3 regions of the Xanthobacter sp. 126 genome follow, and region 3 is predicted to be linked to each of the others. Evidence: riboswitches for the same ligand, from Rfam matches in the RefSeq annotation. Region 3 holds a riboswitch; each other region holds the start of a gene.
The links. A riboswitch is a leader RNA that binds a small molecule or an ion and turns the genes downstream of it on or off. The one in region 3 is predicted to bind cobalamin.
Positions count from the first base shown of each region.

Region 1: it holds a riboswitch for cobalamin, as region 3 does, so the genes downstream of both, XAN126_RS0108830 (TonB-dependent receptor) here and XAN126_RS0118870 (ribonucleoside-diphosphate reductase subunit alpha) in region 3, are expected to answer to the same signal.
Region 2: it holds a riboswitch for cobalamin, as region 3 does, so the genes downstream of both, XAN126_RS0113060 (energy-coupling factor ABC transporter permease) here and XAN126_RS0118870 (ribonucleoside-diphosphate reductase subunit alpha) in region 3, are expected to answer to the same signal.

Region 1 is NZ_JAFO01000001.1:1,854,023-1,861,208, reverse strand. Features, by position in the region: gene XAN126_RS26995 (YjbE family putative metal transport protein) at 1-775, shown strand, start outside; gene XAN126_RS0108845 (ABC transporter ATP-binding protein) at 785-1,540, opposite strand; gene XAN126_RS0108840 (iron ABC transporter permease) at 1,537-2,523, opposite strand; gene XAN126_RS0108835 (ABC transporter substrate-binding protein) at 2,523-3,398, opposite strand; gene XAN126_RS0108830 (TonB-dependent receptor) at 3,455-5,443, opposite strand; cobalamin riboswitch at 5,549-5,749, opposite strand; gene XAN126_RS0108825 (ABC transporter substrate-binding protein) at 6,077-7,186, shown strand, end outside.
Region 2 is NZ_JAFO01000001.1:2,728,470-2,735,655, forward strand. Features, by position in the region: gene XAN126_RS0113045 (aldo/keto reductase) at 1-550, opposite strand, end outside; gene XAN126_RS0113050 (hypothetical protein) at 697-1,074, shown strand; gene XAN126_RS0113055 (DUF983 domain-containing protein) at 1,152-1,736, shown strand; gene XAN126_RS0113060 (energy-coupling factor ABC transporter permease) at 1,797-2,480, opposite strand; cobalamin riboswitch at 2,517-2,759, opposite strand; gene XAN126_RS0113065 (copper chaperone PCu(A)C) at 2,852-3,343, opposite strand; gene XAN126_RS0113070 (hypothetical protein) at 3,488-3,943, opposite strand; gene XAN126_RS26340 (autotransporter outer membrane beta-barrel domain-containing protein) at 3,959-7,186, opposite strand, start outside.
Region 3 is NZ_JAFO01000001.1:3,972,012-3,979,197, forward strand. Features, by position in the region: gene XAN126_RS0118870 (ribonucleoside-diphosphate reductase subunit alpha) at 1-867, opposite strand, end outside; cobalamin riboswitch at 1,021-1,219, opposite strand; gene XAN126_RS0118875 (D-amino acid dehydrogenase) at 1,377-2,630, opposite strand; gene alr (alanine racemase) at 2,663-3,802, opposite strand; gene XAN126_RS0118885 (Lrp/AsnC family transcriptional regulator) at 3,931-4,407, shown strand; gene XAN126_RS0118890 (TolC family protein) at 4,557-6,152, opposite strand; gene XAN126_RS0118895 (FUSC family protein) at 6,160-7,186, opposite strand, start outside.

The DNA of each region.
Region 1 (7,186 bases), 2.1 Mb from region 3:
CTCCCTCGGCCAGGGGGGCGGCCTGCTGGGCGCGGCGCTGGTGATCCTCATCGCCGACGCCATCATGAGCCTCGACAATGTGGTGGCGCTGGCCGCCGTGTCCGAAGGCCATCTCAGCCTTCTGGTGGGCGGCGTGCTGTTGTCGGTGCCGCTCATCTTCTTCGGCAGCTTCGTGATGGCCGAGGCGATGAAGCACATCCCCGCCCTCACCTTCATCGGCACCGCCTTCCTCGGCTGGATCGCCGGCAGCCTCATCGTCACCGATCCGCTGTGGTCCGGCTGGGTCGCGGCCAATGCGGAAGCCCTGTTCGTGCTGGTGCCGCCCGCCGCCGCCATCTTCGTGCTCGCCAACGCGCGCTTCACGGCGGATGCGCGGACCGCCGGAGACGGGAAAAGGCAAGCCCCACCACCCAGGCGCGCGCACATCGTACCGACGCCCGTGGCAGTGGCGGCGCCGGTGGCAGTGGCGGTGCCCGTGAGTGCGGCCGCAGCCGCCCCCGTCCCCGCCCCCATGGCCATTGCCGTCGCCGAACCCGTCCGCACGGCGGAACCGGTCCTCCCTGCCGCGCCCGTCGTCGCGGTGGCGGAAATCCCGGCGGCCCCGCCTCCCGCGCCTCCCGCCCGGCCCGCCGCCCCGGTGCGGCGGCCGTCCCAGAACCTGCCGCCTGCGCCCGACTATTCGGACAAGGTGATGATCTACGGGCTGATCGGGCTGTTCGGCCTCGTCGCCGTGGTCATGATCAGCGTGCTCATCATGGCCCACGGGGTCGGCTGAAACGGTGCTCTATCTGCGCCGCGCCCACGGCAGCACCACCGTCTCGCCGTCATGGGTGAGGCGCACGGCGTCCACGCCGAAGGCCTCGGCGAGATAAGCGTCATCGAGCACCGCGGCCGGCGCACCCTCGGCGAGGAGCCGGCCGTCCTTCATCAGGGCGAGGCGATCGCAGAAGCGGCCGGCCAGCGTCAGATCGTGCAGCACCGCCACCACCACCGCGCCGCGCCGGGCGGTGTCCCGCAGCAGCGCCATGACTTCGAGCTGGTGCAGCGGATCGAGCGCGGCGGAGGGCTCGTCGGCAAGCAGGATGGGTGCTTCCACCGCCAGCGCGCGGGCGAGCAGCACCCGCGCCCGCTCGCCGCCGGAGAGGGTATCGGCGGAGCGCCGGGCGAGCGCCTCCACCCCGGCCGCCGCCATGGCCCGCCGCGCGGCCTCATCCACCGCCGCCGTGCCATGGGGCAGGCGCCCCAGCGCCACCACCTCCTCCACCGGCAAAGGCCAATGGATTCGCCCGTCCTGCGGCAGGTAGGCGATGGTCCGCCCGAGCCCGCGCCGGCCGATCTCGGTAGCGCTGCGGCCATCGTAAAGAACGTCGCCAGAGGCTGGCACTTCGAGGCCGGCCAGCACCCGCATCAGGCTGGTTTTGCCGGCACCGTTGGGGCCGAGCAGGCCGAGGAAGGTGCCGCCCTCGACATCGAGGCTGAGGTCGCGCACCAGAGTCGCGGCGCCGCGCGTGACGGAGACGGAACGGGCGGCAAGCCTCATGCTTCCCTCCCCCTGAGACGGGCGAGGAGGAACAGGAAGAAGGGCGCGCCGATGAGCGCCGTCACCACGCCGAGCTGAAGCTCCGGCCGGGTGGGCACGAGCCGCACCACGATATCCGCGCCGAGGGTGAGGGCCGCGCCGGCAAGTCCGCTCACGGCCAGAAGCCGGCCCGGCCGGTGGCCCACCAGCGGGCGCACCAGATGCGGCACCACCAGCCCCACGAAGCCGATGGCCCCCGCCACCGCCACGCTCGCGCCCACCGCTGCCGCCGTGCCGCCGATGACCAGCAGCCGCACCCGGCGCAGCGGAAAGCCGAGGCTTTCGGCGGCGTCCTCGCCCAATGTGAGCGCATCGAGCGCCGGGCCGGTGGCGAGCACCAGCCCCCAGCCCACCACCATGAAGGGCAGCGCCAGCGCCACATGCACGAGGCTGCGGTCGGCGAGTGAGCCCATGAGCCAGAACACCAGCTCCAGCGCCGCATAGGGGCTCGGCGCGAGGTTCAGCGCCAGCGCGGTGAGCGCGCCCGCAAGGCTGGAGAGGGCGACGCCGGCGAGGATCAGCATCACCGTCCCCGCCCCCCGCGCCGCGAGCGCCAGCAGCACGGCGGTCGCCGCCGCCGCGCCCATCAGCCCGCCCAAGGGCAGCGCCAGCGCGAAAGAGGCGGAGAAGCCGAAATAGAAGGCGATGACCGCCCCCAGCGCCGCCGCGCCGGACACGCCCACCACGCCGGGATCGGCCAACGGATTGCGCATCAGCCCCTGCAAGGCCGCCCCGGTGAGGCCGAGGCTGAAGCCCACCGCCGCGCCGAGAATGGCGCGCGGCAGGCGCAGTTCGGACAGCACCAGCGCCGCCACGCTCGACCGACCGGCGAGGAGATCGGCGAAAGCGGCGCGCAAATCGAGCGGCGCATAGCCCACCGCCACCGACGCGCAGAACAGCACCAGCACCAGAAGGCCGAGGGCGAGGACGACGCGCGACGGCATCAGCGCACACCCTCGGCGGACGCGTGGTGGATGGCGGCCGGTCGCGCCGCTTCCGGCCCGGCGAGCCGCGCCCGCGCCGCCGCGAGTTGCGCCGCCGCCTCGGCGAGGTCCGGCCCGGCGCAGGTCCACAGCTTTAGCGGCAGCGCTAGCGTGCGGTCCTTGAAGGGGGCGAGCGCGGGGTGGTGCAGCAGGGCGTCCGCGAGCGAGGGCGGCGCCGCCTCATCGGCATTCACCACCACGAGATCGGGCGCGGCGCGCACGATCTCCTCCAGCGCGAGCTGGCCCATCTTGTCAGTGGGAAGCTGGGCCGCGAGGTTGGTGAGGCCGGCCTTCTCCATCAGTTCGTCCGCCAGCGAGCCGCGGCCGGTGGTGAAGCCGTTGGGCCGCAGCACCACGGCGGTGGGGCGTGGACCCGCCACCGGCGGCAGGCGGGCGAAGGCCTCTTTCATCTCCCGCACCATGGCCGCGCCCCGCTCCGGCACGCCGAGCCGCGCCGCCACCATGCGGATCTGCGCATAGGCCTCGTCGAGGGTCTGCGGTTCCTTCAGCTCCAGCACCTCGAAGCCGAGGCGGCGCAGCACGGCGGTGGCGGTGCGGGTGGTGTAGGCACCGGCGAGGACGAGGTCCGGCTTCAGCGGCACCACCTCTTCCGCCAGCCCGCGATTGACCGGCACGTCGCGCGCGCGGTCCGCCACGTTGGAGGCGAGCGGATCGCGCGCGAGATGGGTGACGGAGAGCACCTGCCCCGGATCAGCGAGCCGCAGGGCCAATTCGTCCGTGCACAGATTGAGGGAGACGACGCGGGGCCGGGCGTGCGGCGGAACACGCGGCTCCTGCGCCCCCGCCGGAGCGGAGGCGAGAAGGGCCGCGAGCATCAGCCCGGCCGCCTTGCCCCTCACTGACTCACCATGGGCGCTTCACCGATCGGGCCTCACCATGTGAGCTTCACCCCGCCATAGGCACCGAAGCCGGGGGCGAGGAAGCCGTTGGGGTTCTCGTAGGTCTGGTTGAACAGATTGTCGATGCGCCCGAACACGGTGGTGACGGCATTCATCCGGTAGTTCGCGGCCACATTCACCACCGTATAGCCGGGCTGGTCGATGTAATTCGACGTGAGACGCACGATGTCCCACCAGGAGGAGGCATAGACGAGGCTCGCCGACAGATCGAGCTCGTCGGTGGGACGCCAGCCGAGCGTCAGGCTCACCTTGTTGTTGGGCCGCCGCAGGGGATAGCAGGAGGTGGCATTGATGGGCGCGCAGGCGGCGCCGAAGGGCTGGCCGGGCGGCACGTAGCCCACCACGTCGGTGTAGGTGTAGTCCACCCGCGCATCGATGCGGTCCGTCACCTTGACCGCCACGAACGCCTCCACGCCCTGCGACACGGCGCTGGAGATGTTGACGTTCTGGTACGTCGCCGGATCGTAGCTGATGAGGTTGGTGATGTTGTTGTGGAAGTACGTCACCCCGAACAGCACCCGCTCGCCGAACGCCTTCTGCTCGAATCCGGCATCCCAGCCTTCGCTCTCCTCCGGCTGAAGGTTCAAATTGCCGTAATAGGGCGCGTAGAGCTGGTAGAGCGTGGGCGCCTTGAAGCCGGTGCCGTAGCTCGCCTTCAACTTGGTGCCGGTCTCGTCGAAGAGCAGCGCCGGGGCGAGGCGGAAGGTGGTGTGGTCGCCGAAGCTGTCGTCGGCGTCGTAGCGCACATTGGCGGCGAAGAAGAGCCGGTTCCAGAGGTTGCCCTGGTACTCCGCATAGACGCCCGTGTCGCCGGTCGAGGCGTCCACGCTGGCATAGGCGGTGGAGGAGGTCATGGACTCGTTCCGCCGCTCGGCGCCCACCAGCAGGTTCTGGCCCGGCGCCACCAGATAGTTGGAGCGGACATAATAGACCTGCCGGTCGCCGTCATAGGTGCCGTTCACGTCCGGGTTCGGCCCCACCGTCGGGTTGGAGCTGGACAGATCGCTCACGCCGAAGGTGGTGACGAGACTTCCGTCCAGCGCCGTCCACACGCCCTCCCCCTTGGTGAAGAACATGCTGGCATAGGCCGTGGAGCGCAGCGCCGCCGGGATGCCGGCATAGGTTGGCGGCGGATAGGTGTCCGGCGTGAAGGCGAGGCTGGTGTCGATGTAGCGGGCGACGAAATTCACCGCGAAGGTGTCGGTGGCCTGCCAGTCGAGCCGGGTGGAATAGGTCCAGTTGTCGTAGGCATTGGGATTGAGGGGCCAGCCGGGAGGCGCGATGTTCTGCGGCGTCACCGGAATGTCGGTGGACGAGAAGTGAGTGACGTTGAACGAATAGGCCAGCTTCTCAGTGGCGCCGGTGAGGCTCGCATACTGGTTGAAGGTGCCGAGCGCGCCGCCCTCCGCATAGGCGGAAACCTTGGGCGGCCCCTCCCCCTTCTTGGTGGTGATGGAGATGACGCCGCCGATGGCATCCGAGCCGTAGAGGCCGGACTGCGGGCCGCGCAGCACCTCCACCCGCTCGAGATCGGACGCCAGCAGCTTGCCGAAGTCGAACGCGCCGTTGGTGGCGGCGGGATTTCCGGCATCGATGCCGTCGATCAGCACCTTCACATGGTTGGAATTGGTGCCGCGGATGAACACCGAGGTGGTGCCGCCCGGCCCGCCCGTCTGCACCACGTTGAGGCCGGGCAGCGATTGCAGCACGTCCGGCAGGGTGCGCTGCTGGTTGCGGGCGATGTCCTGCTCCGTGACGATGCTGACGGAGCTCGCCACCTCGTTCTCGGGCGTGGGAATGCCGGTGGCGCTGACGACGATGGTGGGCAGGTCGCCCGCATTCTGGTCGTCCGCCGTCTGGGCGAGCGCGGGCGCAACACAGGCAAGCGGAACACAGGCGAGCGTGAGCAGGGCCGCGGCCGGCAGCGCGCGGCGGGATCGGGATTGGACGGCGGAAGACATGAAGGCACTCGACGGCACGGGTGGTCCGTCACCGCGAACGAGGCATCCCCGGCCACATTAGGCCCGGAAAAACCGCCATCAGGAGAACCCCGCCCGACGTGCTCGCGCGTGACCACGGCTGACGGCAGGTCTCCTGGCTCGCGGGTCATCGCCCAGACTGCCGCCTTCCCAGGTCTCGCGACCCAGTGGCTGATGGCAGAGGACTCGCCGCTTACAGTTGCGGGGGCAGCCACGGCATTTCCGGTGAGACCGGAGCACCGCGTTCCCTTTTGATCCCTTGCGGGAACCGTCACCGCGACCATAGGCGGCGGCCGCCCCCTGCGTCAACGGCACCTTCGCAGATGCGAAAGACTGCGCGCACCTGCGGAAAGACCGCGTCGGGAGGCGTATCGCGCGATCACATCTTGCTCATTGCTTCAAAAATGCGTGGTCCGAAATCACCGGCGACCCGTATCGCGAGCGTGTGGCTGCCTGCAAAAACGGCAGCAGCAAAGGCCGCACCCGACATTCCGCTAGGTTATGGTGGCGCGCCCCGCTCAATTCGCTTAAACGATTGAGAGCCGCCCCGCCACCGAGCGGGCGGGCACTACAAAAGTATAATAACCGAATAATCGGGAACACAGGGAGTAGAAGATGCGACTGAGGAGCATGGTCGCGGCTTTGGCCGCAGGCGTTGCCGTTTTCGGGCTTGCCTTTTCCGGTGCAGCTTACGCCGCCGACCCCATCAAAATCGGCCTGACCGGCCCCTTCACCGGCGGCTCGTCCTCCATGGGCGTCAGCATGCGCGACGGCGTGAAGCTCGCCGTGGACGAGGTCAACAAGGCCGGCGGCGTGCTCGGCCGTCCGTTGCAGCTCATCGAGCGCGATGACGAGGCCAAGAACGAGGTGGGCGTGCAGATCGCCCAGGAGCTGATCAACAAGGAAGGCGTCGTCGCCACCCTCGGCTACATCAACACCGGCGTGGCCCTCGCCTCCCAGCGCTTCTATCAGGAAGCCGAGATTCCGGTGATCAACAACGTGGCCACCGGCACCCTGATCTCCAAGCAGTTCGTGCCGCCGGACAACAAGAACAACTACATCTTCCGCACCTCCGCCAATGACGCCATCCAGAGCGCCATGATCGCCGAGGAAGCGGTGAAGCGGCAGGGCTTCAAGAAGCCGGCCATCCTCGCCGACTCCACCAATTACGGCCAGCTCGGCCGCGCCGATCTGGTGAAGGCCCTCGCCACCATGGGCGTGAAGCCGGTCGCCGAAGAGAAGTTCAACATCGGCGACACCGACATGACCGCGCAGCTGCTGCGCGCCAAGGAAGCCGGCGCCGACGTGGTGCTGACCTACGCCATCGGCCCCGAGCTGGCGCAGATCGCCAACGGCATGGCCAAGCTCGGCTGGAAGGTGCCGATGATCGGCTCGTGGACGCTCTCCATGGCCAACTTCATCGACACCGCCGGTGCCAACGGCAACGGCGCGATGATGCCGCAGACCTTCATCCAGCTGCCCGACACCCCCAAGCGCAAGGCGTTCATCGAGGCCTATCAGGCCGCCTACAAGATCGACCGCATGCCCTCGCCGGTGTCGGCCGCGCAGGGCTATGATTCGGTGCTGCTGCTCGCCGCCGCCATCAAGCAGGCGGGCTCCACCGACGGCCGCAAGGTCCGCGACGCCTTGGAAAACCTCAACACCAAGGTCGAGGGCGTCGTTACCGTCTACGACAAGCCCTTCTCCGCCACCGACCACGAAGCC
Region 2 (7,186 bases), 1.2 Mb from region 3:
AGCGCAGCTCCGGGAACAGGTCGAACTCCGGCCCGCGACGGCTCGGGTTGTAGAGCACCTGATTGGCCGCGCAGGCGGTGCCGCCCTTGGTCGCGAGCAGCTCCTCCATGTCGTCCGTGTCGAGGTTGCTCACGCCCCAGAGGCGGATCTTGCCCGCCTTCTGCAGCGCCTCGAATCCCGCGACGGTCTCCGAGAGGGGATGGTTGCCGCGCCAGTGGAGGAGATAGAGGTCGATCACGTCGGTCTTCATCCGCTTCAGGCTGCGCTCGCAGGCGGCGGCGACGCCGGCCCGGCTGGCATTGTGGGGATAGACCTTGCTGACAAGGAACACCTCATCCCGGCGCCCGGCAATGGCCTCCCCCACCACCTCCTCGGCGCCGCCGTCGGCATACATCTCCGCCGTGTCGATGAGGGTGAGGCCGAGGTCGATGCCGCGCTGCAATGCCTTCGCCTCGGTGGCGCGGGCGGTGGAGCGCTCGCCCATGTACCAGGTGCCCTGGCCGAGGGCGGGCACCGTCTCGCCATTGGGAAGGGTCACGGTATTGGTCATGGCGGTTCCTCGGGCTTCGTTCCGCTGGCTGGTTGCGGGCGACCATAACGCCTGCTTCTGGGAGGTCCAGAGCCGGCCTGCGGCAGGGGGACGCTGCGTAGTTTCACGTGCTTGACCCCTCCTGCCGCGTTGCACACAAGCGGAGCATGGGCATCGGGTTGGGATTCAAGGGCTTGCGGGCGGCCGCTGCAGCACTTTTCGTGCTGGCGCAGCTGACGCTGGGGTTCGCCCACCAGCCTGTCGCCCTGCCCTCCTCCGAAGCGCCGATCGATCTTGCGGCCTATGCGCTGCCGGACGGGTCGCTACCGGACCTCTGCCTCAATAGCGGAGACGCGGGACCGGTTCTCAAGGCCCATCCCTGCGACGCCTGCGTGCTGACCTCGGCGCCCGGCCTTGCCGTGGCGCCGCAACCCGCGCTGGCGACACCCGATGGCCGGCGCATCGCCCACCTCGCCGCGCGCAGCGAACGCCGGCCGGCCGAACAAGCCCGCGGCGCCCAGGCGCGTGGCCCTCCTGTGTCCTGACCCAAAGCAGAACCGGCGCGGGAGCCTCCCGACGCCTCCGGTCCCTGCCGCCCATGCGGCCCTTCGGGTTTTCGTTCATGTCAGACACGCAATCTCACGCGCCTTCGGAGGCGCTCGCGCGCGCCCGCGCCGCCATGTCGGCGGAATTCGGCACCGTCACCCGCACCGCGTTCGATCCGGCGCGCCGCGCGCCGCGGCGGCTCTATCACACCAACGGCTTCAACCCGCCCCGCCCCATCGAGGCGGCGGCGCGGCGCGGCTGGTCCGGGCGATGCCCGTCCTGCGGCGAGGGTGCCCTGTTCGGCCGATGGATGCAGGTTTCGGAAAGCTGCGCCCACTGCGGCGAAGCACTGGGCCATGCCCGCGTCACCAACGCCGTGCCGGTCCTTGCAATCCCGCTCGCGCTGCTGGCCGGATCGCTGGTGGGCGGGATCCTGGAACTGCTCAGCGACCTCCCGCTGGCGCTCGAGCTTGCGGCCAGTGAGCTGGTGGCCGTGGCCACCGCCTTCCATGTGCTGCCCCGCGCCAAGGGCCTCGCCATCGGCCTCGCCTGGGCAAACCATGTGGGCGGCTTCGATCCGCTCCGCCATCTGGTGCCGGACCCGGAAGCCCCGGCCGCCCTGCCCTCCCCCGCCCTGCCCCCACAGGTCGAGGCCCCCTGAAACGCAGAACGCCGGCGGGAGCACCGCCGGCGTTCGCTTATCCGAGAGTTAGGCCCGCGATCAGGCCGCGTCGTAGAGCCGGCGCTCCAGCAGCGGGTTGCCGCCCTTGAAAGCGCCGTGCAGCGCCTTCGCGGCAGCGAGCACCGCGAGGTCCACCAGCGGCTCGACGATGATGACGAGCATATAGGCGCCGCCGAAGGTCGCCACCGAGGCGATGTTCTCGGAGGCGAAGCCCTGGCCATAGACGGCCCAGAACGCCACCCAGCCGACGATGCCGGCCTGATAGGTGGTGGAGAGCGCGAGCGCCTGCCCGTACTTCAGTTCCACATAGGGCGTGCCCGGCGCCACGATGCGGCGCGCGACGGCGGCGACGCCGAACAGCGGCACCAGCAGGGTCGTCACGTTCATCCCGTACTGGGGCAGGTCGAACGGCGCGAAGAACAGGCCCTGGACGAGCAGGCCGAAGGCGAGGCCGAGGGCCGCGGGGGCCGCGCCAAACATCAGAAACAGGGTCGAGCCGAGGATGAGGTGCACTTCCGAGACGCCCACCGGATAGTGCGGCAGCACCTCGAAGAAGCTGAACACCAGCGCGGTGGTGGCGAGGGTACGGCCCGCCAGCGATAGGACGCCGCGTTCGCGCGCCGATTCATAGGCAAGCTTCAGGGCATAGCCGCCGGCGGCGGCCGCCGTGACATAGCTGAGGCCGATCTTGGCCCCGTCCACGAGTCCGGGTTCGATATGCATGCTGGTCTCCGTTGCCGTCTCACCCGACGGCCCGAGGGGTTTCATCATGCGACCGGCCGGTCTCCTGACTCGCGGGTCTACGCTCACCCCCGCCTTCCCGGCCGGCCCTAGGGGCTGTGGCCAGTGGCATGCTGGAAGATCGCTCGCCGCTCACAGTCGCGGGGGCGGTTGGGGCTTCGGGCCGCCCTGACGGATTTCCGCGCAGGTTCAGACCCTACCCCATTCCCGTTTCACTCCGGATGCCGTGGCAACCGGAGCACCGTTCGCACGCGCAGCAGGCACCGAACACCTCCGCGCTGTCAAGCAATGCCGCAGGCAAGACGCGCCGGGACCTTCCGGCCCGGCGCGTCTTGCGGGCAAGCTTGCCGGCCTCAGTGGCCGGGATGGGCGCTGCCGGAGGCGCCGAGGCCCTCCACCTGGAACTGCACGGGCACGGTGCCGGCCTTCTCGAACGTCAGCGTGCCGTCCACAGAGGTGCCCTCCTTGAGGGGAGACTTCAGGTCCATGAACATGATGTGGTAGCCGCCCGGCTTCAGCTCGACGCTGCCGCCGGCCGGGATGGTGAGGCCATCGGCGAGCGGGCGCATAATCATGACGCCGTCCTTCATGGCCATCTCGTGGATCTCGACCCGGCCGGCGAACGGCACGGTGGCGGAGATGAGGCGGTCGGGTGCGGCGCCGGTGTTCTTCACCACGAGATAGCCCGCGGCGACGCTGGCGCCGCCGGGCGTGGCCCGCGACCAGGGATGGTCAATCTGCAGCGTCCCGGCCTTGTAGTCGTGCGCCACGGCAGCGCCCGTCAGGGCGACGGTGGCGACGGCAGCGGCCATCACGGCACGGCGGGTGAGATGGAAAATGGACATGGGTGCTCCTTGGTTGCGCCGGTGGGGCTCCTGCCCCATGGCGGGATGAACCTGCTGGTTGGACTTTGATTAGCCGCCCGCCACCTGAGCCGGACACGCGATGGCGTGGCCGCGCAGGCGGGGCAGATTCGGCCTTCGAAGGCGTCAGGGGTCAGGCGTCGAGGGGGGACCCTGCGAGGACCGCGGCTCGCGGCGGTCGCGACCACTTCCTTCTGCGGCGGCAACGGCCGCCCGCTCGGAAATCGCGGGGGTCGCGACAGGACGTCCGGCGTCGGCAGCAACCGGAAGGATCGGCGCCAGAGAATGGAAGGCGCAAAGGGTGCAGCAGACGGAATGGTCTGCCTGCGGCGACTCGGGGGTGTTGTCCGGAACTCCGGTGCTGCGGGCGCACAGGGCACTGCCGCCGGATGCGCTGGCCATGGCCGTGCCGGCGGAGCGCTCGAGCGCGATGCCCGCGACGAACAATTGCAGCACGAAGGCATAGGCAAGCCAGACGCAAAACGCGCCGCGCCCCCACCCTGCCTCACGCCACCTCGCCACCCGCTGCTCCCGGACCTTGATCACCGGCCGGCATGTTAACCGCCCGGCGGAGAAAGTCATCCGGCGCCGCCGCCCTCAGAAGTGGACGGCGAAGCGCGCCATGCCGCGCTGGGACAGGAAATCCTGGCCGACGTTCAGGCCGTACTCCACCTTGATCTCCAGATTGTCGCGGGTGACCGCCTGCAACCCGAGATCGAGATTGCCCAGCACGTCCGGCAGCGGCGTGGTGGTGACAAAGCTGCCGGCAGACTGCGGCGCCCACAGGAAGCGGGCCGTTGTCTGCCAGGCATCGTTGGAGGCGAAGGACGCGCCGAGGGTCATGTAGGGCCGCAGCACCACCCCGTCCGGCAGATCCATTCGGCCGCCGAACTCCACCGCCGGGGTGGCGACGAAGGTGGTGAGGCTCGATCCCTGCAACGCCAGCTCGGCTCCCGTGCGGCCGAGTTCGCTGAAGCCCGGCATCTCCACGTGAATGAGGTCGAGGTCCAGCCTCGGCCTCACATAGTAGTTGGCGAAGGAGAATTCGTAGGACGCCCGCAGCCGGCCGGTGACGTTGTACACATCGGAGTTGCTGGTGGCCTGGCCGCCGGCGATGCCGATCGTCCGGGTGTTGTCATAGGAGACCCAGCCGGCGTCGACGGCGGCGGAGAACAGCCAGGGACCCCACTGCCGCTTCAGGGCGATGCCGATATCGCCGCCGTTGCCGCTGGCCGAGAACCAGCCGCTGGGACTGGAGACCGACGACTGCTGGTAGGCGCCCGACAAGGCGAGGAACCAGTCCGTGGCCAGCTCGTGCTGGACTCCCGCCTGGAAGATCAGGCTGTCGGAGGCATAGCCCTGCATCTGCGAGGTGGTCGTCTGGCCGGTGTGGTCGTAGATGATCCGCGCCCAGGCGCAATTGTCCTCCCGCAGCTGGGTGCTCGATGCCACGAACACGGGGCAGCTCAGGGTGCGGTCGAGGAAGGCCTGGCTCTCGCCGATGCGCAGCCCCGCCGGGGCCTGGAGCAGTTGCGGGGACAGCTGGCCCAGCGCGCTCTGGTAGGCGAGCGCTGAATTGATGTCGATGAGGCCGTTGAACACCTTGGACATGCCGCCGACATCGCCGGTGTCCCACACCCGCTGCAGGCTTCCGCCGACAGATGCCTCGTTGCCCGACAGCCACACGCCCTTGGGCAGGAAGTGGGCGATGGGGCTGATGGTCAGCGAGGTATCGTCGGCATGCACCGCCCAGCTGTAGGCAAGGCCGCTGTCCTTCGCCACCGCCGTGCTGGTCAGCTGATCCGCGACGAAGATGGTGTAGGAATCCTTGGGTGCGATGCTGGTCGCGCGCGGGTCGATGGTGCCGCTGAGGGTCGCCCCACCGACGACGCGGATTTGGTCGTTGCGCGCAGAGGCGGAATCCACATCCACCTGCAGAACGCCATCGGAGCCGAGACCGCCGGCGATGCTGGTGGTGGCGATCACGCCCAGCCCGCCGGGATTGACCGTGCCGTGGTTGATGAAGCCCGGGGCGCCCGGCCCCGCACCGAAGGTGGCGGAGAAGGTGGTGGTGTCCCCGGCGGTCTTGACGACCGTGCCGGAATTGAACGTCGCGCCCGCCTCGTTGACGAGCCCGTTGGTGCCGCCACCGAGATCGACGCTGCCGTTCAGCGTGCCCCTGTTGACGACGCTGTCGTCGCCGACGCCGGCCGCGATGGCCATGCCGCTGAGCCCGGAGACCACCGCGCCTTGCGCGATGGTGACGGTGTTCTCGGTGCCGCCCGAAAGGACGATGGCAGCGGTGCCCGTGCCGCCCCGGACCACGCCGCCATCGGCGATGAGGATCTGGATCTGGCCGTTTCCGCTCGCCCCGAGGCTCTGCGCGAAGATGGCCGGCGAATTGTCGCCGGTGGCGATGGCACTGCCGGAGACCAGCACGGTGACCGGCCCACCGGTGCCCGCGCCGCCGGCCGTGCCGAGGCCGACGCCTCCGGCAGTCGCCGCAAGGCCGCCGCCGCCGCCGATGGACTGGGCCAAGATCACCGGCGCGTTGTCGCCCCGTGTCGTGGCCGTGCCGGTGAGGGAGACGTAGATGCCGCCGCCGTTGCCCGAGCCGCCGCCGCTGCCCTGGATGCCGTCCTGGTTCGAGAACACCGCGCTTGCCGCCGAGCCGCCGATGCCGCCGCCGCCACCCACCGACTGGGCGAAGATGGCTGATGCGCCGGTGCCGGAGGTGACGATGGTTCCCGCGGCGAGGGCGTAGATGTTGCCCCCGTTGCCGCCCTGCCCAGCCGATCCGCCGAACGCGACGGCGCCGGTGGCATCGGCCGAAGACATGCCGCCGATGCCGCCGCCGCCGCCGATGGACTGCGCGAGCACGCCGAACGCGTTGTCGCCCGAGGTGCGGATCACCGAACCGGCGGCGAGATCCAAGGTGACGGTGCCGCCCTCACTGCTGCTGCCGCCATCGCCGCCCAGGGTCAGGGCGAGCGAGTGGCTGCCCGATGTCTTGGTGGAGCTGGTCGCGGCGATGCCGCCGCCGCCGCCGATGGACTGCGCCAGAATGCCGATGGAGGCATCGCCCGACGTCTGGATGGTGCCGTACACGTTACCATAGACCTTGCCGCCGGCGCCGCCCGCACCGCCCGAGGCTCCGAGGCCCACGGTCGCGGAGAAAATGCCGTTGCCCGAATCGGTGGCCACGGTCGAGGCCCGCCCGCCACCGCCGCCGATGGACTGAAGCACCATGCCGTTGGCGAGATCGCCGCTGGTGACGATGGTGCCCTGCTGCGTGACGTTGACGGTCTCGCCCTTGCCCGCCACGCCACCGGCACCACCGAGGGAAAATGTGGCGGTGATGGTGTTCTGCCCGCCGTTGGCGACGCTGTTGGCGACGGAGGCATTGCCGCCGCCGCCGCCGATGGACTGGGCCAGAACGCCGTCGGAGCCGTCACCCAGCGTCTGGATCGCACCGTTGATGCCGATGGTGACGTCGCCGCCATTGCCACCGCCGCCGCCCGAGCCGCCGAGGCTGGCGGCAACGCTCGCCTTGCCGCCGGTGTCGCCGCCGGAGGACGAGGCGACAGAGGCTTTGCCGCCGCCACCGCCGATGGACTGGGCGAGGATGCCCGCGGAATCGTGCCCCTTCGTAACGAGGCGGGAGGTCTCGCCGCTGCCGAACAGGACCTCGACTTTGCCGCCATATCCGCCGCTGCCACCGCTGCCGCCCACGGTCGCGGACAGGTCGAAGCTGTTGCCGCCCTTGCCGTCCGCGGTGGATTTGCCGGCGCCGCCCACGCCGCCCGAGCCGCCGATGGACTGGGC
Region 3 (7,186 bases):
GTAGAGCGTCTGGAAGCCCAGATAGTCAAAGGCGAGGTCCCGCTCCGGCTTGAGGGCGGCAGCGAGCCGGGAAAGGTCGAAGCGACCGAGCTCGGGATCGAGCAGGTCATTGGCGATGCCGGTCCGCACATAGGCGCCGAGATAATCGCCGTAGCGCTCCGCCATCTCGGCCTGCGTCGCCTGTTCCGGCCGGCCGGCGACAAAGCTCAGGGCCTCGCGGCGCAGCTTGTCCAGCAGGAGGCGCGCGCTGACCTTGGAATAGTTCGGCTCGGTCTCCACCAGCGTGCGCGCCGCCAGGATGGGCGCCTGCGCCAGCTCATCGAGCGAGATGCCGTCATAGAGGTTGCGTCGCGCCTCGTTGAGCACCGCGGCGGCCGAGACGCCGTCGAGCCCGGCGCAGGCCTCGCCGATGACGGTTGAGAGGCGGCCGGCATCCAGCGGCACCAATACGCCGTCGGAGGTCCTCACATGCAGCACGGCGGCGGCACCACCGCCCGGATGCGCCGCGGCGAGGGCCTTCGCGCGTTCCCGCGCTCGCTCCTCCCGATAGAGCACATAGGCGCGGGCGACCTTGTGATGCTCCCCGCGCATGAGGGCCAGTTCCACCTGGTCCTGCACGTCTTCGATATGGAAGGTCCGGCCGATATCGGGGCGCCGGGTGAGGTTCGCCACGATCTGGTCGGTGAGCCCGGCCACAATGTCGTGGATGCGGCGGGACGCGGCAGCCGACTGTCCCTCCACGGCCAGGAACGCCTTGGTCAGGGCCACCGCGATCTTGGCGGCATCGAACGGCGTGACCGCCCCATTGCGGCGGATGAGCTGATAGCCGGGCGCGCTGGCGACCGCTTCAACGTCAGGGGCCGGCATGGAAAATCTGTGGCTGCCATTGGCGTGGCGTTCGGCTGTCGCTGGCATCATCATCCCCGATGAATGTGGGGACGGAGAGCAGGCGGACGCATGCCGGGACAGGGGGAGGCGCACGCCACCCGCAGCAAGCGCCTCACCGGGACACCCCGCCCGTGGACGTACTGGTGTCGCGGCAGGTCTCCTGGCTCGCGGGTCATCATTCTTGTCCGTCTTCCCAAGGCCATTGGGCCTCAGTGACATGGGTGGACAAGAACTCGCCGCTTACAGTTGCGGGGGCAGCGCCGGCTTTGGACCGGCTTCCCTCTTAGCTCTCGATCTTGCGAGTCGAGAGACCGTGACCACCAGATTTAGTGGCCACTGCGGCGGCAATGTCAATACTTTGCGCCTGCGGAGCCCCCTCCCGCACGGACGGGCCTGACGGCGGAGGTGCGACCTACGGGGATTTTCCCGCCGGAGCCGGCCCGGAGGCGCTCCGGCATACGCGGCGACAGGCGGCTCGCGCCCCCGCCTCAGGCGTAGCGCGAAAGGGCGAGGTCGCCGGCCTCGATGGCGGGACGGCGGCCGTCGATCAGATCCGCCAGCACCGCGCCCGAGCCGCACGCCATGGTCCAGCCGAGCGTGCCATGGCCAGCGTTGATGTAAAGGTTCGAGCAGGAGGTGGCACCGATGATCGGCGTGCCGTCAGGCGTCATGGGCCGCAGGCCGGTCCAGAAATTGACCTCCCGCGTATCCGCGGCCCCGGCGAACAGGTCGCCTACCGAATGCAGCAGGGTGCCGCGGCGCGCGTCGTGAAGGTCGCGGTTGAAACCGGCGATCTCCGCCATGCCGCCCACACGAATGCGGGAGCCGAGGCGGGTGATGGCCACCTTGAAGGTCTCGTCCATCACGGTGGAGATGGGCGCGCGGGCTTCGTCCACGACCGGCATGGTGATGGAATAGCCCTTCACGGGATAGATGGGCAGCCGGAGTCCGAGCGGCGCCAGCAGCGCCGGCGTATAGCTGCCCAGCGCGGCGATGAAGAGATCGCCGGCAATGTCGCCCGTTCCGGTCTCGACCGCCGTCACTTTGCCCGACGCGCGCTTCAGCCCGCGGATGTCCACGCCGAAGCGGAAGGTGACGCCCAGCCCCCGGCACAAATCCGCCAGAGCCTCGGTGAACTTGAAGCAGTCGCCGGTCTCGTCGCCCGGCAGGCGGAGGCCGCCGACGATGCGCTCCGCCGCCTCACCCAGCCCCGGCTCGGCGGCGATGCAGCCGGCACGGTCCAGCACCTCGAACGGCACGCCGTCGGCACGCAGTACCTCGATGTCCTTGGCGATGGCATCGATCTGCTTTTGCCTGCGGAACACTTGCAGAGTGCCCTGCATGCGCTCGTCATAGCGGATGCCGGTCTCGGCCCGCAGGTCGGCGAGGCGATCGCGGCTGTATTCCGCGAGGCGCACCATGCGACCCTTGTTCACCTTGTAGCGTTCGGCGGTGCAGTTGCGGAGCAGGGCCAGCATCCAGCGCCACGTGGCGGCATCGGCGGTGGGATGCAGGATCAGCGGCGCGTGCTTCATGAACAGCCACTTCATCGCCTTCATCGGCACGCCGGGCGCGGCCCAGGGCGAGGAATAGCCGGGTGAGACCTCGCCGGCATTGGCGAAGCTCGTCTCCAGCGCCGGTCCCGGCTGGCGGTCGATGACCGTGACCGAATGGCCGGCCTTCGCGAGATAATAGGCGGAGGTGACGCCGATGACGCCGGCTCCGAGCACGACGATGTTCATGTGAGTTCTCTTTGCGATGTGTTGGCGCGCCGTCAGCGATAGCGGCGGTGATAGCGGCGGCCGAGCTGGGTGAGCAGCTCGTAGGAGATGGTGTCTGCGGCGGCGGCGAGATCCTCGAGGCTCTGATGGGGGCCGATCAGCTCCACCAGCGCGCCCTCGGCCAGCGCGCCTTCCGGCAAGGCGGTCGCATCGACGATGAGGCTGTCCATGGAAACGCGGCCGACCATGGGCAGGCGCACCCCCTCGAACCACGCCGCGCCCCGGTTGCCGAGGCAGCGCGGCAGGCCGTCCGCATAGCCCACCGCGAGGGTGGCAAGACGCATGGTGGCCGGTGCCACGAAGGCGCCACCATAGCCGATGCGGGCACCGGCCGGCACGGTCCGGGTCTGGATCACCCGAATATCGAGCCGTACCACCCGACGCATGGGGTTCTTGCCGGCCGCCGTGGGCGCGCCGCCATAGAGCGCGATGCCCGGCCGTGCCAGCGCACCGTGATAGTCCGCGCCGAGAAACGCGCCGCCGGAATTGGCGAAGGACACCAGCGCATCGGGAAACGCCGCCGCGATGGTCCGCAGGACCCGCAGCTGGTCGTCATTCTGCGGATTGTGCGGCTCGTCCGCACTGGCGAGATGGCTCATGATGGCAAGGATGTCGAGGCCCTCCGCGAGGCCTTCGCGGACAATGACACCAGCCTCCTCGGGCGCCATGCCGAGGCGGGACATGCCGCTGTCGAACTGCAGCACGGCGGGCAGCTTTTCGCCCCGCGCCGCCGCTGTCCGCGCCCAGCGCGCCAACTGGTCGAGGCTGTTGATGACCGGAACGATGCCAGCCGCCGCGCACGCCCCCTCGGAACCGGGCATGAGGCCGTTCAGCACATAAAGCCGGGGCTGGGCGAAGCCTCGCGCGCCATGCTCACCGCGCACCGCGGGCAGCAGCTCCAGCGCTTCACCCAGATGGGCGACGAAGAAATCCCGGCAGCCGGCGGCGATCAGCTCGGGGACCACATCGAACGCACCGAGGCCATAGGCATTCGCCTTCACCACCGCCGCGGCCCGCGCGGGCGCCACCTGCGTACGCAGGCGGCGGTAGTTGTCCGCCAAAGCTCCGCAATCGATGGTCAGCACGCCACCGGCGGCTGCGCTCGTGTCGAACTGTGAGATCGTGCCATGCATCGTCCGCCCTCTTGCGACCGCCTACAAGGCTAGCGCAAGGACTGCGCACAATCCGGGCTTTATGAGCGCGATAGCTGCGATATGATCGTATCAACGCAACATTTTGGCATGAATTCGAAGAATCACGCATGCGCAGTCTGGACGCCATCGACCATGCCATCATCCGCCAGCTGCTGCTGAACGCGCGCATCAGCACCACGGACCTTGCGGCGGAGGTCGGCCTCTCGCCGTCCTCCTGCCTGCGGCGTATCCGCCTTCTGGAAACCAGTGGCGCCATCAAGGGCTACACGGCCATCGTCGACCGCACCTCTCCGGACGCCGGCATGTCGGTGATGGTGGACATTACCCTCGAACGGCAGACGGAAGACTTCCTGCGCCGGTTCGAGAGCGCCGTGCGCAAATATCCGGAGATCCGGGAGTGTTACCTGATGACCGGGGGCGCCGATTATCGTCTGCGGGTCGAAGTGGAGACCGCCGGCGATTTCGAGCGCGTGCATACGGATATTCTCTCCACCCTGCCGGGCGTGCTGCGCATCCATTCCAGCTTCGCCATCCGCAACGTGCTCGCCACCCGCGCTCGTCCTCGGCGCAGCGGAACCGCCTGAGAACGCCCCTGCAACGCCCGCGCTCAGGTGTGGCGAGCGGCGTGGTCGTCCATGGCAACGTGCCCTCATCAGGGCATGTGGGATGACAGGCGCGCATGTCGCCGCTCGTCCAGGCCGGATCCGGCGACGCAAGTCGGGGCAGAGCGGTGTTACCGCGCCACCAATCCCATGGGGACATCACGCGACGTCATGGCGCCAAGGACGAAGGCGAGGTTGGCTGCCGCTGCCAGAGAGGCGGCGTGGGCATCCGAGCGGGCCTGGCGGGCAACGAGCAGACCGCTGTCCGCAGCCGTGGCCACCGATATGTTGCCCACCCCCGCCTTGTAGGCGGAGAGCGCCGCGTCGTAGGTGACGGCTGCCGCGTCCGCGAGGGCGCTTGCTGCGCGGTAGGAGGCGAGCGCCGAGCGCAGCGTATTGGCGCTGGCGACGATCTCGCGGGCGGCCGCGTCCCGCACCTTCTCGAAGCCCGCTTCGGTCGCCGCGGCGAGGGACTGCGCATTCTGCACCTGCGCCGCCCTGAGCCCGCCGTCGAAGATGGGCACGGTCGCCCCGACCATCACGCCTGACGCAGAGGAGATCTGCCCGATGTTCGGCAACCCGGACGCCGAGAGGCTGGTATTGCCGGTGGCGGCCACGGCGCTGAGATAAACCTTGGGCAGGAATTCCGCCTGCGCCGCGGCGATGCCCGACTGGCTCGCCTTCATCGCCGAGAAGGAGGCGAGCACGTCCGGCCGGCGGGCAAGGGCGGCCTCGATCATCTTCTCCGTCGGTGTCCCGATGCTCTCGGGCAGGCTGCGCCCAGTCGCCGGCCGCACCCGGATCTGCGTGACCGGGCTCACCCCCACGGCACCGAGCAGCACCTGATAGGCATCCCGCTCGCCACCCTCGGCCTGCACGAGGGCAAAGCGCGACTGCGCCATCTGCTGGCGCGCCTGCGCCACCTCCACCGTGTTCCCGATGCCGTTCTTCAGCCGCGCCTCCGCCGCATCGAGAATGTCGCGGCTGTTGGCGAGGGTCTGGGTGGCGGCGTCGACCCGGCTGCGCGCGGCCCCGTAGAGGAAATAGCTGCGCGTGACATCGTAGATGATCTTCTGATGGACGCCGTTGAACAGCACGTTGGCGGCGTTGGAATTTTCCTTCGCCGTCTGGTGCAGCGCGCTGCGCTGGCCGAAGTCGAAGACGAGCCACTGCAGCGCCACCTGGGGCGACAGCCCGGAAACCGAGCTCTGCACCTGATTGACATTACCTATGGTGAGGGGCAGCGGATTGGTGAAGCTCTGGTAGCCGCCGATCACGTTGGCGGTGATGAGCGGCACATAGGTCGCCTCCACCATGCCCGCCGCCAGCGCCGCCTGCCGGGCCTGCTGCCAGGCGATGCGGGTGGCGGCGTTCTGGCTCTGGGCGAGATCGATCAGCTCGGCGAGGCCGTAGGTCCTGTCCGGCGAGATGGCGGGCGTCGGCTTCAGCAGCGCTGCGGCGGGCTCGGGGGGCTCGGCGAAATTCGGCGCCGGTGTTGTAAATGCCGAAGTCGCTCCCGTGCCCGTGGCCGTTTGTCTGTCGTCCGCCACGGGTGCGGATGCCGGCGCCTCGGCCTGCCTGGGTGTCCAGGGCTGCGAGGGATCGGCCGGCGCGCTGTCGAGCGCGTTGAGGGCGCAGGCCGCCAGCAGCATGCACGCCAGCATCAGGAGCGCGTGGCGCGCGATATCCTTGAGGGCCGTTGGCTGTGGGCGAGGTGGCTGACGCATCATTCCGTCACCCTGCCGCCAGCCGTTCGATGCGACGCACGAGCGCCGCGAGCACGCCGGGATCGCCGTCTGCCTCGCTCATGTCGGGCAGGTCCCCGCCGCTGCCCTGGGCGACCTCTTCCGCGGCGCGGGCGAAGTGCGCCGTGATCTCCGGCGAGGGCGCTCCGGCGAAGAGGAGAACCGGCAGCGCCGCGCGCACGTCCGCGATCAGTGCGTCGAGACGCGCGATCCTCATCCGCGTCGGGCGCTGCAACGCCGGCTCGAACGGCAGCAGCAGCAGTTGCTGCCGCGCCTTCTCCGCCTCGGTCTCCACGAGAGACGCGTCGTCCATCGCCAGCGCGCGCTCCGCAGGCTCCCGCGCCGCGAGCCGCGCGAGTGCGTCGAGAGCACGTGACAGCCGAGCCCGGACGTCGAGGACGGCGCTCTTCGGCCAGATGCCGGTGAAGATGAGATAGACTACGAGATTGCCGAGCAGGATGCCGACGATGCGATCCCGCCCCGCCGACATGTCCAGGCTCGGTGCGAACCCGTTGAGGATGGTCAGCAGGAAGGCGAGCCCAACCTGCACGCCGGCGTATGAGATGCGCTCGTTGCCCGACGAGATCCAGGCCGCCGGGAGGATACCGAGGAAAACCAGCACCATCAGCCCGCCCACCGACTCCAGGTGGGGGATGACGAACAGGATGGAAAAGAAGCCCAGCCCGGCACCGAGGAGGCATCCGGAGATGCGCAGCGCCAGCTTGTGGACGGTCTCCGCCGTCGTTCCGAGGGCCGCCACGTAGCAGGTGATCATCGCGGTGTGGATGCCCTGCCAGCCGATCAGCGAGTAGGTCAGGTAGCAGATGATCGCCGCCGCCGTCGTCTTCAGGGCATAGCGCTGGTAGTCGGGATTGGTGAAGGCGTCGACCGCGAGGAAGGGGGGCTTGGGTGCCACCGCGCGGGTGCCGCCGTCCGCCCGGGCGAGGCCGGCGAGCGCCGCAGTGACGGCGGCTTGGGCGGCGGACACCGGCGTCGGGTCCACCGGGGTCTCGCTC